One region of the Glutamicibacter sp. 2E12 genome, then DNA from elsewhere that is predicted to be linked to it. Evidence: riboswitches for the same ligand, from Rfam matches in the RefSeq annotation. Region 1 holds a riboswitch; each other region holds the start of a gene.
What was found. A riboswitch is a leader RNA that binds a small molecule or an ion and turns the genes downstream of it on or off. The one in region 1 is predicted to bind S-adenosylmethionine.
Positions count from the first base shown of each region.

Region 2: linked by a shared signal. The riboswitch ahead of ACP3TE_RS05925 (O-acetylhomoserine aminocarboxypropyltransferase/cysteine synthase family protein) and the one ahead of ACP3TE_RS07430 (flavin reductase family protein) in region 1 are both predicted to bind S-adenosylmethionine.
Region 3: linked by a shared signal. The riboswitch ahead of ACP3TE_RS02735 (bifunctional o-acetylhomoserine/o-acetylserine sulfhydrylase) and the one ahead of ACP3TE_RS07430 (flavin reductase family protein) in region 1 are both predicted to bind S-adenosylmethionine.

Region 1 is NZ_CP188297.1:1,581,979-1,585,247, reverse strand. It holds gene ACP3TE_RS07440 (hypothetical protein) at 1-184, opposite strand, end outside; gene ACP3TE_RS07435 (DUF4913 domain-containing protein) at 395-871, opposite strand; gene ACP3TE_RS07430 (flavin reductase family protein) at 1,303-1,803, opposite strand; SAM riboswitch class IV at 1,898-2,014, opposite strand; gene ACP3TE_RS07425 (long-chain-fatty-acid--CoA ligase) at 2,391-3,269, shown strand, end outside.
Region 2 is NZ_CP188297.1:1,280,929-1,284,197, reverse strand. It holds gene ACP3TE_RS05930 (CoA-binding protein) at 81-575, opposite strand; gene ACP3TE_RS05925 (O-acetylhomoserine aminocarboxypropyltransferase/cysteine synthase family protein) at 575-1,948, opposite strand; SAM riboswitch class I at 2,064-2,158, opposite strand; gene ACP3TE_RS05920 (histidine phosphatase family protein) at 2,270-2,830, shown strand; gene ACP3TE_RS05915 (RNA polymerase sigma factor) at 2,947-3,269, shown strand, end outside.
Region 3 is NZ_CP188297.1:590,681-593,949, forward strand. It holds gene metX (homoserine O-acetyltransferase MetX) at 1-155, opposite strand, end outside; gene ACP3TE_RS02735 (bifunctional o-acetylhomoserine/o-acetylserine sulfhydrylase) at 158-1,501, opposite strand; SAM riboswitch class IV at 1,593-1,712, opposite strand; gene ACP3TE_RS02740 (VOC family protein) at 1,885-2,529, shown strand; gene ACP3TE_RS02745 (GNAT family acetyltransferase) at 2,591-3,007, opposite strand; gene ACP3TE_RS02750 (CPBP family intramembrane glutamic endopeptidase) at 3,026-3,269, opposite strand, start outside.

The sequences.
Region 1 (3,269 bases):
TTGCTGTTGCCGCTGCCGTTGCATTGGCCGTGGTAAAGCCAAAGAAGGCAACTAGTGCCTCTGGCATTACAGCGGATGCTACCAGAAGGATGGTGAGTGACGCCGTGACTGCCGCAAGTACGATGATCCCTTTTCCTGCCGAGATCGCTTGGACCGTGCTCTTTTCTGAGGTAACGCTTGACATATTTTTCCTTTTGATTGAGGCCCTGTGGAAACACGAAGAATCGCATTTTCACATGCCCTGAGTTATTGCTCCTAACTTCCAAGTTCCATTCGCCAAATGAGATTTGGCGCTGAAAATTGATGCGCAGGAGCTTTGCACGACCGAAGTCAAGATCGACTACAAGATCCGTCTCTGATCAGTCGTAGTTACTATATCAAAGAAACTTACCCACTAGAATAAATATTTTTTTGGAGGTTCAACAACTGGAAGGTGGATTTGACGTTGGTCAGGGAACAAGCCCTCCGGCGGCGCTGCATAAGGCAACGGCTGCCCTTTTTTGGACTTGTTTTCGTCGGTGTCCGCTGCCGAGGAAAACGGCCCATCCGGGTCCAGCAAGACCGCCATATGGTGGTCCGCGTGGTCACGCCACCACACGCTCATGCCGGTGCTGGGGTCCATGCGCAGATGTTCCCAGGAACGCCACAGCGCTTCCAGACGGATCACTGCCTCGTCATATTCCCACCACCGGGCAGCCCAGACCCGCGACCGGCCGTTGATCGCCCGGCGATAGACATTGCGCAGGTACTCACGGACAAACTCATCAACGGAACCGTAGTAAAGGGTTTCCTCCGGTTCAGCCTCGCCCTCGTCGTCTTGGGCTTCTTCGGCTGCCTCGTTGGCCTCCACCTGTTCGGTCACGGCGGCCACGGCCGCCTGGACAGCTCGCTGCCTGAGGGATTCCAAGAGCTCCTCAGTTAGGGCTTCATCAACCGCGGCCGTGGCCACGTTATTGATTTGCTTACGAACCGAGGCCGGTCCAGCGTGCAGCGAGGATCCATGAGCTACCTGCGCGGTTCTGTTCGACAGCCCAGGCGGGTGGCGGATATGGCGAGTTCAAGGTTTCTCGCGACAGATACTTTGATGACGAGGTTATCGCCAAATGCCTGGGGCAGCTGGCCCAAGATGGCAGGCCATGAGATTGCCAGCCATCTTGCCACGTCTTCAGGGTGGCGAGAGAGAACGGGCATTGCCGGTGTCGAGGGCTGCGGGGAACGGCTCAACCCGCCTAACCGGAATTCAAAAAGCTCCGGCCAGATCGATGATTTGATCTGGCCGGAGCTTTGGAAGATGCGAAGCGCTTATACGAGCTCAGGAATCGGCAGCGAATGGAACCGCGAATCATGGAAGATCTGTGGCGAGTGCTCGGAGGTGCGGTGCCCGTGGACTTCCATCAGGACTACCCAGTGATCCCCCGCTTCGACCTCGTTGTAGATCGAAGTCTCCAGCCACAACGTGGAGTCGTTGACGAAGAGCGCGCCCTGATCCGAGGAATAGGTATCGATTCCGCGGAACCGGTCGCCATTTTTCGACGCAATCTGAGCGCAGACACCATCATTGCGTTCGCTCAGCACTGAGACGCCAATGCGGCCAGCTTCGCGCAGCTTTGGCCAAGTGTTCGAGGACTTCTGCACGGCGAACATCACCAGTGCAGGTTCAAGGGAAACTCCCACGGTAAACGATGAAGCGACAATTCCGGTCTTCACGCCATCCAGTTCTGCACAGAGGGCGGCTACCCCTGATGGATGCTGAGCGAAAACCTTGCGCAGGGTCAACGGGTCAAGTTCAAGATTCAATGACATGGCTCGATTCCTTTGGGTCTTGCCCACCGCGCAGTAGCCTGCAAGCATTGGCTTCTCGTTACTCGAAGCCGCTTGGGCTGAAGTTCCGCGCCGTGTGCGGTACTTGTTCCAGCACATTTTGTGTGGAACCGAATCCTCACCTGGAGCACCCCACTACCGTTGAGAGGGTTGCCGATCAGCAAGCCAGGGCTTATAGCTGATGCTCTTGATTCTGTTTAAAACGATATGGCTCATGACGAACAGCCGTCAAACATTTCACTTCGCAAATCGCAATATTCGACGCAATATTCGATCCAAGGCCCCGCCAGAAGTCCTTGGGCAGTCTTTTATTCGCCATACGCCGCGCTTCTTGAACGCTTCGGCCCCATGATCGCAGCAGGCTTCCGCCGCTCTTGATTCGGCAGAACACTAACTCCTCCCCTGGGCTCGGGGCCCTGGCGCGAATTCCCTACCGCCCACCGTAATGAAACTTGGTTTCCCGGCATGACGCTGAGGTTCATGCCACTATTGGTCATGGAGTGCATTGAGTCACACTCCTGCTTATTGTTCTCCGTAACCATCGATGACGATTGAGGAATAGCCACACCATGGTAGAGATTCAGGCAAACCATTCAGAATTGACCCCACTGCGTTTCTTGGAACGCACAGCCGAGGCCTATCCGAAGAAGACCGCCGTCATCCATGGAACTCGCAGCTTCTCCTATGAAGAATTCGAAGCACGGGTGCACCGCTTTGCCCAGGCGCTGAAGGCTCGCATTGAGCCGGGCGACCGCGTGGCCGTGCTGGCACCGAATACTCCCGAAATGCTCATGGCGCATTACGCCGTACCGCTGGCAGGCGCAGTCCTCGTTGCCCTGAACACCCGACTCTCGGCCCACGAGCTGCAATACATCATTGATCATTCTGCTGCCAAGCTGATGCTTGCCGACACAGAGCTGTTGGAGAACACGAAGACCCTGCGCCGCGAGAACCCAACGCTGGAGGCGCTCATCGAGATCGCCGATGACCAGTACGCCGGAGAACGTCCGGACGTGCCCGTGGACGCCACCTTGGACGAGCTAATCGCACAAGCCTCGGATGAAAGACTTCCCTACGCCATCGCCGATGAGCGGGCTCCGATCACTCTCAATTACACGTCGGGCACCACCGGCAAGCCGAAGGGCGTGCTCTACTCGCACCGCGGCAGCTACCTGAACTCGTTGGGCGAAGCGCACCACCAGGGCTTCACCGCCAAGACCCGCTACTTGTGGACCCTGCCGATGTTCCACTGCAACGGCTGGTGCACTCCATGGGCCGTCACCGCAGCGGGAGGAACGCACCTGTGCCTGCGCGGCGTGCGCGAAGATTCCGTTTGGGATGCCATCGAGGATCTTGGAACCACCCACTTGTGCGGCGCTCCGACCGTCTGCTCCATCATCGCCGACTCCACCCGCGCCCACCAGCTCGATGCGCCACTGCGCATCACC
Region 2 (3,269 bases), 300 kb from region 1:
GATTCCGGGGAATTGCCGCAGAAAAATGGGTGCATGCAACGCAATGTTGCATGCACCCATTTCCTGGAATCTTGGACTCCCTAGGCAAGTACCTGGCGCTTGGAAGAAATCACGCCGGTGTTGAATCCAGCCAGGCGCAGGCCGCCGTGGAAGCGCGCGTGCTCGATCTTCACGCAGCGGTCCATGACCACATTCATGCCCGCGGCCTCGGCGCGCTGGGCCACTTCCTCGTGCCAGGATCCCAGCTGCAGCCACAGTGTTTTCGCGCCTACGGCCAGAGCCTCGTCCAACACGGTAGGCAGGTCATCGTGCTTGCGGAAGACCTCCACCAGATCCGGGGTTTCCGGCAGATCGGCCAGCGACTTGTACACCGGCTGGCCCAGGATCTCATCGAGTACCGGGTTGATGAAGTACACCTTGTACTTGGAGGAGGAGAGCAGGTAGGTAGCCACGAAATAGCTGGCGCGCGATGGCTTGTTCGAGGCGCCGACAATGGCGATGGACTTGGTGTCGCGCAGGATCTCCAGGCGCTGTGCGGCTCCCGGGCCTTCCCAAGTGGTTTCAACGGCAGCCATTAGATTGCTCCCTTCGAAGCGGTTGGCAATGCGCAGGCGGAACCGTCATAGGCCGGTGCCTCGAACCCTGCGGCGGAACCGGCAATCACTTCCTGCGAAGCGGCCAGCGCCTGGTCCAGATCCCAGAGAATATCCTCGACATCTTCCAGCCCTACCGACAGTCGGATCAAATCTTCTGGCACGCCCGCGGAGACCAGCTGCTCGGCGCTCAGCTGCTGGTGGGTGGTGGAGGCCGGGTGCAGCACCAGGGTGCGGGCATCGCCGATGTTGGCCAGGTGGCTGGCCAGCTGCAGGGCCTCGATGAACTTCGAGCCGGCTTCGCGCCCGCCCTTGACCCCGAAGCTGAAGACCGAGCCGACGCCCATGGGCAGCAGCTCCTTGGCCTGCGCGTGCTGCGGGTGGGACTCCAGGCCCGCGTAGTTCACGTAGGTCACGCGCTCATCGGCCTGCAACCAGGCCGCGACCTGCTTCGCATTGGACAGGTGGTTGTCCATGCGCTGCGGCAAGGTCTCCAGGCCCTGGAGCAGCTGGAATGCGGACTGGGCCGGCAGGGCCGGTCCGAAGTCGCGCAGCTGCTCGCTGCGCAGCTTGGTCAGGAAGCCGTACTCGCCGAAGTTGTCCCACCAGGAGACGTTGCCGTAGCTGGCTACCGGTTCGGTCATGGTGGGGAACTTGCCGTTGCCCCAGTTGAACTTGCCCGACTCGATGACCACGCCGCCCAGGGTGGTGCCGTGCCCGCCGATGAACTTGGTAGCCGAGTGGATCACGATGTCCGCGCCGTGCTCGATAGGGCGCAGGATGTACGGGGGAGTGAGCGTCGAATCGACCACCAGCGGGAGATTGTGGCGGTGCGCCACCTCGGCCAGGCCCTTCAGGTCAGCGATGTCGCCGGACGGGTTGGCCACAACTTCGGTGTAGACGGCCTTGGTGTTCTCCTGGATCGCCGCTTCGAAGTCGGCGGGATCATTGGAGTCGATGAAAGTGGTGTTGATGCCGAAGCGGCGCAGCGAGACATCCAGCTGGGTGATGGTGCCGCCATAGAGCTTGGAGGATGCCACGATGTGGTCGCCTGCCTGGGCCAAGGCCGCGAAGGTGACGAATTCCGCGGCCATGCCCGAGCCGGTGGCTACCGCTCCGATGCCGCCTTCCAGCGAAGCCATGCGCTCTTCGAAAGCCGCCACGGTCGGGTTGCCGATACGCGAGTAGATGTTGCCGTACTTTTGCAGGGCAAAGAGGTTGGCCGCATCGTCAGCGTCCTTGAAAACGAACGAAGTGGTCTGGTAGATCGGCACTGCGCGTGAGCCGTGCTCGGCATCGGGGGTGCCTCCGGCATGCAATGCGCGGGTGCGGAAACCAAACTTGTGATCTGCCATGGTGGCTTACGACTCCTTGTCGACTGGGGTTTCGCGTGCACCGCAGGGCGGGCCGCGATCGAGGCAGGAATCCCGGAATCAATGTCGCTTCCTGCCGTGGTCCAACGGGTAAGCGGCTGCATCGTTTCTGGCGGTAGCACCGTATCCACCGGATGTGGCAGGTTGCTGCGGCGTCATCGAACCAGATCTCTCAGCCGCTCGGGATGGTGTAATAATCTTCGCAACATGACCGTTCGTGACCCAACTATGAGTCGTAACGTTGCGTATTGGAGCTGATATCGGAGATTCTTCGATACCTGTTGCCCCGGTTAGGCTGGATTCATGGATACTTCTCTGGCATTGGTTCGACACGGGCAGACAGACTGGAACCTTGCAGGACGCTTGCAGGGACGAACCGATATTCCGTTGAACGATACCGGGCGCGAACAGGCTCGCGAGGTCGGACGCAGGCTCATCGGCCAGAATTGGTCGCTGGTACTTGCTTCACCCTTGGAACGTGCCCAGGAAACTGCCGCGCTGATTGCCCAGCAGATCGGGGCTGAGACGGGGAACGCTGTTCCGGAACTCATTGAACGCGGCTTCGGCCCGCTGGAAGGCCGGATCATGGCCGAGGTCAGCGAAGCGGAATCGGCTGCTGCCAAGGACCTGCGTGAGCCGCGTGCCCAGATCTTGAGCCGTGCAGTGCCAGCGCTGCTGGACTTGGCCAGCAGGCATGCCGGGCGCAAGGTCATGATTGTCAGCCATGGGGCCACCATGCGCACCATCCGCGACGCATTGGCCGGAACCACGGATCCCCAAGGCGTGGAAAATGGCGAAATGCTCCACTTGGACTTGATCCGCCTTGAGCAGATCGCCAGCGAATTGGATCTGGTGGCATTCTAGGAATCCATGGGGTCTCTGCGAGAAGTAAATTTTTTTTCGTTCACGCCTCACAAAATGGTCTCCTCGTACGTTTACATGGTGAGAAGCCATGAAGGCGCAAGAATTCCAGGAGAGCCATGCAAGCACCGTTCGAGCGGATAGTCCAGGACTATGGACTGAACGTCCTGCGCGTTTGCCGTGCCCTGCTTGATGAGCACCGCGCGCAAGACGCCTGGTCCGAAACGTTCCTCGCCGCGCTCAAGGCGTACCCGCAACTGCCTGAAGACGCCAATGTCCTGGCATGGCTAGTGCGTATTGCCCGGAATAAAGCCATTGACGAGTTGCGCAGGAACAAGCCGGAAATCCTCGTCGGCCAAGACGTGGACAGCCTGGCCCCATCGGCCCAACGGCCGGATCTGCAGTTGGAAAACCTGCAGCTGTGGCATGAGGTGAACCAGCT
Region 3 (3,269 bases), 990 kb from region 1:
GTCCCCCACGTTTCATAGGCCAGCACCACGTCCGGAAGGAATCCACCGAATTCGAAGTGGTGCTCCCCCACGGACTTACGGCGCAAAATGCCGTCTTGTCCGCCGGCGAGCTCTTCGGCGCGCAGAGTATCTTCAGTAGTCACAATGGATGCCATGCCTAGAGGGTTTCCTGCAGTTCCTTGTTCTCGAGGGCTGCAACAGCTTGGAAGCCCAGTTCCAGATCGGCCAGAATATCCTTGATATTCTCCAGTCCGACGCTCAGCCGCACCAGTCCCGGGCTCACGCCGGCCGCAACCTGCTCCGCTTCGGAGAGCTGGGCATGGGTGGTGGAGGCCGGGTGGATGACCAAGGAGCGCACGTCGCCGATGTTCGCGACATTGGAGTGCAATACCAGTGCGTCCACGAAGGCCTGGCCGGCTTCCGAACCGCCCTCCAGTTCGAACGCGATGATCGAGCCGGCGCCCTGATCGCTGTACTTCTGCGCACGCTCATGCCAAGGCGAGGACTTCAGGCCTGCGTAAGCGACCTTCTGCACTTCCTCGCGGGCTTCGAGCCAATTGGCAACTTCTACGGCATTCTGGCCGTGGCGCTCAATGCGTAGCGACAAGGTTTCCAGGCCCTGCGCGATCAAGAACGCGTTGAACGGCGCAACCGAAGAACCCAAATCGCGCAGCAACTGCACGCGGGCCTTGAGGATGTAGGCCAGATTGGCGCCCAGGATGCCGTTGACACCCAGGTCGCGGGCGAAGACCAGGCCGTTGTAGGACTCGTCCGGGGTGTTGAAGCCCGGGAAGCGGTCGGCGTCCTTGGCGAAGTCGAAGTTGCCCGAGTCCACGATGACACCGGCAATGGCATTGCCGTGGCCGCCAAGGAACTTGGTGGCCGAATGGATCACGATATCCGCACCCCACTCGATCGGGCGGATCAGGTACGGGGTGGCCAGGGTGTTGTCCACCAGCAGCGGCACGCCAGCTTCGTGGGCGATCGCCGAGATGCCCTCGATGTCCAGGACGTCCTGTCGCGGATTGGAGATGGTTTCCCCGAAGAAGGCCTTGGTGTTCGGACGCACCGCGGCACGCCAATCATCCAGGTTGTCCGGGTCCGAAACGAAGGTGACCTCGATGCCCAGGCGCTTGAGCGTGTGCTTGAGCAGGTTCTGGGTTCCGCCATACAGGCTGGGGCTGGCCACCAGGTGGTCGCCGGCTTCGGCCAAATTCAAGATAGCGAAAGTGGTGGCAGCCTGTCCCGAGGAGAGCAGCAGTGCTCCAACGCCGCCCTCCAGGTCAGCGATGCGGGTTTCCACCGCGTCGGTGGTCGGGTTGCCGATACGGGTGTAGATCGGCTCCAGTTCCTGCAGCGCGAAACGTGCAGCAGCGCTCTGGGCGCTGGGGAAGACGAAAGAGGTGGTTTGGAAAATCGGGAGAGCCCGTGCTCCGGTCGTCGGATCCGGGGTCTGGCCGGAGTGGATCTGACGGGTTTCAAATGACCAGTTATTGCTCATGGTTTCCTCCAAATAGCGTTTCATGACTATGGGGGTACGCCACTGAAAAGACACCGACAGGAAGCACCATATCGTGACGACTTCCAGGGGTAACCCGCGCTTGTCCTTGATGCCTTGTGCGTTCAAGGGCCAGGTCTTCACCCGGGGCACCCCACCGCGGTTGGAGGGTTGCCGCCCAGTAAGCCGGGGCTTGTTACTGGGACTCATGACCTGGTACCAGTTTGCCCGAAAACCGAAGATCTTTGCAACGCAAGGGCTCGTCATTGGACTCAATCGGTCATATTTCGCGAATATTGCAGGTTCATCGCAGAGTATTCGATAGCATCACGGCACTTAGGTGTGCCTAAGTAGAGACTCGCATCACATGTTGCCATGATGGGCACATGATGAGGCTAGATCACGTAAGTTATGCATGCGGCCCGGACGGGCTGTTGCCAACCGCTGAAAGAATCTCCGAGTCCCTTGGACTGGAATTCGTCAAGGGCGGCGTGCATCCACGATTCGGAACACGCAATGTCATCTTCCCGCTCAAGCATGGCCAGTACCTGGAGGTGGTTGAAGTCCTGAACCACCCGGCCAGCGACAAGGCACCCTTCGGACAGGCGGTTCGCGCCCGTTCGGAGCTCGGCGGCGGCTGGATGGGCTGGTGCGTCTCGGTGGAAGATCTATCCAGTGCCGAAGACCGCTTGGGCCGCAAGTCGGTGCCGGGCAACCGGAAGTTCCCTGATGGCCGCGAACTGACCTGGCAGCAGATTGGCATCAAGGGCCTGATCGCCGATCCGCAGTGCCCGTACCTGATTTCCTGGGATGAAGGATCCGAGGAGCTGCATCCGTCCAAGGCGCTGGAACCTGCCGGCGCCATCAGCCAGATCGCCATCGCCGGCTCGCGTGAACGGGTGCTGGATTGGCTGGGCCAGCCGCAGAACGTCAATTTGGGCGCTGTCACCATGCAATATGAAGCGCCGAATGGCACTCCGGGCATCATGTCGGTTACCTTTGAGACCGAGTCCGGAACCGTGGTGCTGTAAACAGTTCCGCAGAGATCGCAAGTAGGCGGGGACAATGGCGTCCCCACCTACTTTCTTTTCGTTAAGGCCGGTCCAGCCGCTTCCCCAGGACCGCGACGTGCTGGTCTTCGAAGCCCAGCCGTTCATAGAAATCGATGACGGCAGAGTTCTCCTCGCGGACCATGAGCTGCACCTTGGGCACGCCGAGATCCCGCAGCCACAGGACAGCGGCATCCACCAGCGCCCTTCCCAGGCCGTTGCCCTGCCGGCACGGATCCACCGCAACATAGTAGAGCCAACCTCGGTGGCCATCATGGCCAACCATCGCAGTAGCCATGAGTTGATCGTTCTCAACGATGGACAGCACCGTGGAAGTAGGCTCGGCCAAAGCCCGTCGGGCGTCGGCGAGCGCATCATTCCACGGACGAGTCAGCCCAGTTGCTTCCCACAATTCAACTGCTTGGCGAAGGTCCTCTTCGCGCAGCACGGTAATCTGCATTGGCTCAGCTTACCGGCGCTACTGGCCGATTCCGATGGCCGGCCCGACCAAGGCGTATCCCACGAAGCCGATGGCATCAAGCAGGAAGTGCGCGATAACCAGCGGCATCACCCGCCCGTACTTCTGGTATACCCAGCCGAAGACGACGCCCATGAGCATATTGCCGATCATCGGCCCCACCCCCTGGTACAGGTGGTAGCTGCCTCGGATCATCGCAGAACCAATAATCGTGCTCCACAGGCCCAGCTTCAATTTCTTGGCG